Regions from separate parts of the Bradyrhizobium sp. 23AC genome, predicted to be linked through region 1. Evidence: riboswitches for the same ligand, from Rfam matches in the RefSeq annotation. Region 1 holds a riboswitch; the other holds the start of a gene.

Region 1 (3,676 bases):
CGATAGAACGTTACCAGAGCGCGCGGCCTGCCCTCGCCGTGCACCGGTGGAGCAATGACGCCGCGCGCGGGTTCGTAAAACCCCATCTCGGGCACGGTCGTCTCGCCGATGACTGGCCCGGCATAAAGTCCCGAGGCCAGCGCGAGCTGTGCAATCGCGGCCTGCGCCGCGACCGGGCCGCCGGTGTCGCAGAGCACCTTGAGCCGGCGCAGCGTCGAGACAGGCAAGGTCGAGTATGCATCGAGCCGCGTGTCGTCACGGCCATCGGCCGGCAGCACGGCCAGCACGATATTGCGATCCCTGGCGAGCTGTTGCAGGGCCGCAAGTCCATAGGACCAATAGGACTCACCGCCGATCAACCGCACCAGAATGCCACGCGCCTGCGACAGCGTGCGCTCGATATAGGTGTCGACCGACAGCGGATGACGCAGCTCAGCAAGATTCGCGAGCCGCAGCGTCGGCAGGCTCTCGCGACCACGCCGCCAGCCGGCTGCGAACGCCGCGAGATCCGAATCCGAATACGAGAGCACCACGAGATCGGCCGGGTCCTGGCCGATATCCCTTGGCGTCGCGGTCTCCTCCAGACCGCGGCTCTCGCGGAAGACGACGTGCATCAGATACCTAGTCCTGCCTTGATGGCGGCCTCGTCGATATCGCCGTGCTCGCCGATCACGACGAGCTTCGACCGCCTGTTGCCAGCACCCCAGGGCTTGTCGAACTGGTGGCGCACGCGCTCGCCGACCGCCTGCAGCAAGAGGCGCATCGGCTTGCCCGCAACCGCGATATAGCCTTTTGCGCGCAGCACGTTCTGCTCGCGTGCCAGCTTCTGGACGGATGCGACCAGCGCATCGACGTCGGCGACTTCAGGAAGGTCGACCACGACCGAGGCGAAATCATCGTGCTCGTGCTCTTCCTCGCCGTCATGATGCGAGGGACGCGCGGCGAGATCGTTCTCGGCGGCAGCGCCGAGACCGAGGATGACGCGCGCATCGATCGCACCGTCGGTCACGGGGAGCATCGGCACACGGCGCGGCATCTCGGCGGTGATGGCAGCCTTGGCCGCTTCAAGTCCCGCCGCCCCAGCGAGGTCGGCCTTGGTCAGCAGCACGATGTCGGCGCAGGCGATCTGGTCCTCGAACACTTCCGACAGCGGCGTCTCGTGGTCCAAATTCTCGTCCGCGGCGCGCTGCGCTTCGACGGCGTCAGGATCCGGCGCAAAGCGGCCAGCGGCGACAGCCTCGGCATCCGCGAGCGCGATCACGCCGTCGACGGTGATGCGCGAACGGATCTCCGGCCAGTCGAATGCCTTCAGCAGCGGCTTGGGCAGCGCCAGGCCCGAGGTCTCGATCAGGATGTGATCGGGCCGCACGGGCCGCGCCAGCAGTTTTTCCATGGTCGGAATGAAATCGTCGGCAACGGTGCAGCAGATGCAGCCGTTGGCGAGCTCGACGATGTTCTCCTCCGGACAATTGGCATCGGCGCAGGATTTCAGGATCTCGCCGTCGACGCCCTCACTACCGAACTCGTTGACGAGTACCGCGAGCTTCTTGCCGCCGGCATTGCTGAGCAGATGCTGGATCAGCGTCGTCTTGCCGGAGCCGAGAAAACCGGTGACCACCGTAACCGGGACTTTTGCGAGCGAGTTCATTCAGCGGCCTCCGGCACGACGGCAATAGGGGGAATGCGGGCAAGCGACTGCTTGCGGAATATTTCCGGCCGGCTGCGCCAGGGCACGAGGCCGTCAGGCGCGGCCGCATAGGCCGCGGCGCCCGCGACCACATCCTGCGCATTCGCATCCGACAGGCGGCCATAGACATAGGACCAGCGGCCAGGCGCGCTGAGCGCGACCGAGCAGCCCTGATTGCAGGCCGATAGGCATTCGACAGGAACCACATTGACGCCCTCGGGCACGCCGGCCTCGAGGATCGCCCCATGCAGGCGCTTGCCGGGCGTCGCCTCGCCCTCGCCGGGCGTCTCGCCGGCACGGCAGGTGATGCAGACGTGAAGTGTGACGGTCATCGCCTCTTCCAGATAACAGCGGGAGGCGATGAGGCACACGGACCGCACTTTTGGAGGCCCGTTTTCCCCGTCGCGGAACACCCCGTCCGCCGGTCCAAAACTCGTCCGCGCTGGCAGGTCTCCCGGCTTGCGGAGCAGGGTTTTCCCCTTCGATCCCCGCCTTCCCGATTCCCGCGGGAATCAGTGGCTTCGGACATCTCTCCGGTCACGGTCGCGGGGGCGGCTGCATTTTGGACCCAAATCTTGCCGATTCGGACCCTATCGCATTCCCTCTTCGCCTGTCATAGGACAGGAACCAACGCCGGGCCACCATTTGCCGGTGGCCGCCACTTGTCAAGCCGAAGGACCGGGACCGATGACGCCTGAACCGGATACAAAAACGGCCGAGGAAACCGATGCTCGCCACGCCACGAAAATGGCGAAGAAGAAGGCCGCCCGCGACAAGATCATGGCGACCAAGAGCGGCGAAAAGGGCCTCATCATCGTCCACACCGGGGCCGGCAAGGGCAAGTCCTCCTCGGCCTTCGGCATGATCGTCCGCTGCGTCGCGCACGGCTTTCCCTGCGCGGTCGTGCAGTTCATCAAGGGCGCCTGGGATACCGGCGAGCGACGCCTGCTCACCGGCCATTTCGGCGACCTCTGCCAGTTCCACGCCATGGGTGAAGGTTTTACCTGGGAGACGCAGGACCGCGCCCGCGACATCGCCGCCGCGCGCGCCGGCTGGGAGAAGGCCAAGGAGCTGATTCTCGATGAGAGCTTGCGCATGGTCGTGCTCGACGAGATCAACATCGCGCTGCGCTACGACTATCTCGACATCGCCGAGGTCGTCGAGTTTCTGACCACCTCGAAGCCACCGATGACGCATGTCGTGCTCACCGGCCGCAACGCCAAGGACGAGTTGATCGAGATCGCCGATCTCGTCACCGAGATGACGCTAGTGAAACATCCCTTCCGCTCCGGCATCAAGGCACAGGCCGGCGTCGAGTTCTGAGTTCGATGACACGCGCGCTGATGATTCAGGGGGCCGGCTCGGACGTGGGCAAGTCGCTCATCGTCGCCGGCCTCGCGCGCGCCTTCACGCGGCGCGGCCTGCGCGTGCTCCCGTTCAAGCCGCAAAACATGTCGAACAATGCCGCCGTCACCGTCGATGGCGGCGAGATCGGCCGCGCCCAGGCGTTGCAGGCGCTGGCCGCTCGCGTCGAGCCGCACACCGACATGAACCCCGTGCTGCTCAAGCCCGAGACCGATGTCGGCGCGCAGGTGATCGTCCACGGAAAGCGCATCGCGACCGCGCGTGCGCGCGACTACGCGGCCATGAAGCCCTCACTGATGGGCGCAGTGCTGGAGAGCTTTGAGCGGCTGAAGGCGCGCGCCGATCTCGTTCTGGTCGAAGGCGCGGGCAGTCCGGCCGAGGTGAATTTGCGCAAGGCCGACATCGCCAATATGGGTTTTGCGCGCAAGGCCGACGTGCCGGTCTTGCTGGTCGGCGACATCGACCGCGGCGGCGTCATCGCCCAGCTGGTCGGCATCAAGACCGTGATCGACCCCAACGATGCCGCGATGATCCGAGGCTTTGTCATCAACAAGTTCCGCGGCGACCCCACCCTGTTCGACGATGGCTACAATCTGATCGAGCAAAAGACCGCATGGCGCGGCC
Region 2 (3,676 bases), on a different contig from region 1:
GGCGTGCGGAACGCGCGCGCAACGCGGCCGAACAGCGAGACTTGGTCGTTGAGGCGATGCTCGGCGCCGAGATGCAGCGCATATTGGGTCTCGTTGCTCGTCAGCGGCAGCGCGCCGATGTCGCCGTTGAACGGAGCTGCCGGGTCGAAATTGTCGCGTGCCGCGAGCCTGACGTTCTGCACACGCGCGCCGTAGGAGATGTCCGTCTTGGGCGCGATTCCCAATGTGTGCTGGAAATAACCCGCAACCGTCTGCTGCCTGAGGTCGTAATTGTGCCATGGGGAGAGCCCCTGCCCGGCGCCGCGGTTCTGCTGAAAGCTCGCGTCGTAATAGTCGATGCCGGTCAGGAGCTGCGAGGGCATGCCGAGCAGCAGGCTCTTCACGCTGAGCCGCGGCGTGATCGACCATGTCGTCAGATGGGAACCGACATAGGTCGACGTGAAGAACGCCGGAACCGGCGTCGGGGTGGAAAAGAACGCACTCTGCTGCTTCTTGTCGCGCACGCCGCCGTCGACGATGAGATCGACGCCGTCGACCAGGGTCTTGGTGAAACCCGCGGTCGCGCCAAAACCCTGTTGGTTGGCGTAGTTGAAGGGCGTGCCGGTCCCTCGCCGGTTGGCCCTGAGCTCGTCGAGGCCGATGGAGGGATCGACGGTGCGGCCGCCCGGCAGCCGCAGCTCCTGATTGTCGCCGGTGACCGTGAGAAACGCGGTGAGGCCGGGCGTGGTGTAATTGAGATTGCCGACGCCATTCTGCTGGGAATAGCGATTGTTGTCGCGATAGCCATCGGTCCTGACCGTATTGCCATAGAACGAGGTCGACCACGGACCGGAATTGAGCGAGGTCGAGACGTTGCCGAGCCTGGTGTTGAACGAGCCGAAGCCGGCCTCGATGCGCGCGGTCACGGGCGGTCCGCCAACGCCATTTTTGGTGACGATGTTGATCACACCGCCGACCGCGTTGTCGCCGTAGAGCACCGCGCCGGAATTGCCCCGCGTGATCTCGATGCGTTCGATCGAATTGAGCGGGATGGTGGAGAGGTCCACCTGCGCCATGTCGACGTCGTTCAACCGCCGGCCGTTGACCAGCACCAGCGTGTTGGCGGTGGCAAAGGCGCCGAAGCCACGCAGGTCCACGCTGGTCTTGGCGCCGATCTGGCCGCCATAGAGCGTCGTGATCTGGGCCCCCGGCGTCTGCGTCGCGATGATCTCGGCAAGCGTCTGCGATGGCGAATGCGCGATATCCGCGGCCGTGATGACGGTCGTGGCGGCCCCGACGATGCCGCCGCTGCCGGCGGCAGCCTCACCGCCGGAGCCGGATGAGCCGGCGCCATCGCCTGCCGGCGCGACATTCGTCCTCACCCGCTGCCGCGTCGCCTCGCCGTCACCGATCGCCCTGGCGCGCGTGCGGTTCTGATCGTCGGCCCTGGTCACCTCGATCGGCGGCAATTGCTCGGCAAGCGCCTGCTGGGCGAAAGCGGAGGACAGATCGAGCGAATGGAGGGAAACGGATGCGAGCAGGCCGGCGCTGAGGCGCCTGGCAGCAGGGACAAGACGGGACACAATTGTAACCTCGGTATGACGTCAGTGGCACGTCACAGCGAACGAGGTTTCACGGCAGAGCGATGGATCGCTCCGGTGAAGCTAATGTCTGTACTCCCCGACCGACATCTTCGCGTGTGACCACGGCTGACGGCAGGTCTCCTGGCTCGCGGGTCGTGACCTTTCGTCGCCTTCCCAGGACCGAGATTCCCAGTGGCATGAGACGCAAGATTCACCGCTTACAGTTGCGGGGGCAGCCGTGGCGTTGAGACAAATCCCTGCGTTGGGACAATCCCGCACCACATTCCCTTTTGATCTCCGTGAGGAGAACCGTCGCCAATCATTTACGAGCCGTTGGCCCCGGGAGTCAATCGACCGGGTGCATGCCGGGCGCTCAGGTCCGCCCTCGCACCCGTTGCGCCTGGGCCCAGGCGACTGCGACGTCGCGCGGCGGAACATCGACGCGCTTGATCGGGGTCAATTCGCCGGAGGCCGAGACGATGGCGGTCTCCTCGCGGCGACAGCGCGTGCAGACAAAGCGCACCTCGTGCGGAGACGCCGACCAGCTCGACCGCTTCACATTGGCCGCCATCGGCCAGGCATCACAATGCGAGCACGACACCAGAAATCGACCGGGATCGAGCATACCCATTTCCATCGGACTCCACGTCCTGCCCACTTGCTTCAATGATTAACCCAAGTGAATCGTTCCGGTGCCCCAGCACCGCCGCTGGGTGCGCCGCGAGAAAGCGGGCCTCAGCGCGCGCCCTTGAGGGTGCAGGAGGTGGTGCAGGTGACCGTGGTGCCGCGATCGCACGATTTGCAGGCACTGACGCACTGGTTCATGTCGCGGGGATTGTAGCTGTAGTTCCGCATCGGGCAGGTCGGCGTCGAGCCGGTGATATCCTGCTCCTGGTCGCAGGCCGCCGTCATGAGCGCGAATATGATCACGGCAACGAGGCGCATGTGATTGCCCTGTCAAGCATGGCAAATGACACTCGCGAGGTGCGCTGCATTGCAGGGAACCCCGGCCTTTCCACCACGAGCGATCGCTCGCGAGGTCAAGGATGCGCGCCAAACCTTAAGAACGGATTGCAGCCGGGATCAGGCAGCAGCCTTGGTCGCGATCGCCTGCCGCATGTCCACCGCCAGCTGACGGTACTGTTCCGAGAGTTTCAGATAGAACTCGCGCTTGGTGCTGTCGGTGGCGAGCTTGGCGATCAGCTCGCATTCGGCGGTGAGCGTCTCGAACCGTTCCAGCCTGTCCTGAAGTTCTGTCATCGGCGTGTCCCCGTCAAACGCCTCAAGGACATCCAACCTAAGCCCGGGAAATAGGTCACGGCGAACATCGTTATCGAGTAGAAACGTTTTTTCCGGACAGGGCGGGCTGGCCCAACAAAAACGGCTATTTCTGCTCCAGCCGCCAGGCACCGTCCCACCCCTCTTCCGGCGGCTTGGCCTCGAATTGCGCGATGCGGCCGAGCATCGTGCGCGAGGGGCCGTCACCGGGGACGGCTTCGAGCGCGGCGTTGAAGGCGGCGCGCGCCTCGTCGAAGCGGCGGGCCCGATAGGCGGCGAGCGCTTCGGCATAATGCGCGCGCAGGCTGTCCTGCGCGCCGGTGAGTGCGCCCGCCCGCGCCATCACCTCGAAGATCGGCTGCGGCGCGCTCTGGCCCGCGACCGCCAGACGATCGATCTCGCGCAGCTCGAGCCGCGCTCCGATCGCGTCAGCAGTTGCCTGCGAGATCAGGATGCGGGTGCCGTAGACCTTGTTGACGGCCTCCAGCCGCGAGGCCAGGTTCACGGCGTCACCCATCACGGTGAAGCTCATCATCAGCTCGGAGCCGATGCTGCCGGTCAGGACCTCGCCGGTGGCGATGCCGATCCGCAGGTCACACGGCGCCGGCATGGCGCGAATGCCGAGCAGGTCGGGCAGCTGCTTCTGCAGCGCGGGCACCTGGTCGACCATCTCGGTTGCGGCGATGCCGGCCAGGAGCGCCTGCTCGTCCTCCTCGATGAAGGGCGGGCCCCAATAGGACATGATGGCGTCGCCGATATATTTGTCGATGATGCCGCGATTACCCCTGATCGGTCCGGACATCACCGTGAAATAGTGGTTCATCACTCTGACGAGG

What was found. Region 1 has a riboswitch for cobalamin ahead of RAD10_RS20970 (DUF1636 family protein). Riboswitches for the same ligand answer to the same signal wherever they lie in the genome.
Region 2: linked by a shared signal. The riboswitch ahead of RAD10_RS30220 (TonB-dependent receptor) and the one ahead of RAD10_RS20970 (DUF1636 family protein) in region 1 are both predicted to bind cobalamin.

What each region holds. Positions count from the first base shown of each region.
Region 1 covers NZ_JAVAYN010000008.1:181,035-184,710, forward strand. Annotated here, with positions in the region: gene cobN (cobaltochelatase subunit CobN) at 1-614, opposite strand, end outside; gene cobW (cobalamin biosynthesis protein CobW) at 614-1,648, opposite strand; gene RAD10_RS20970 (DUF1636 family protein) at 1,645-2,019, opposite strand; cobalamin riboswitch at 2,115-2,334, opposite strand; gene cobO (cob(I)yrinic acid a,c-diamide adenosyltransferase) at 2,375-3,010, shown strand; gene RAD10_RS20980 (cobyric acid synthase) at 3,016-3,676, shown strand, end outside.
Region 2 covers NZ_JAVAYN010000016.1:200,368-204,043, reverse strand. Annotated here, with positions in the region: gene RAD10_RS30220 (TonB-dependent receptor) at 1-1,562, opposite strand, end outside; cobalamin riboswitch at 1,677-1,891, opposite strand; gene RAD10_RS30215 (hypothetical protein) at 1,936-2,199, opposite strand; gene RAD10_RS30210 (hypothetical protein) at 2,298-2,507, opposite strand; gene RAD10_RS30205 (hypothetical protein) at 2,646-2,822, opposite strand; gene RAD10_RS30200 (adenylate/guanylate cyclase domain-containing protein) at 2,947-3,676, opposite strand, start outside.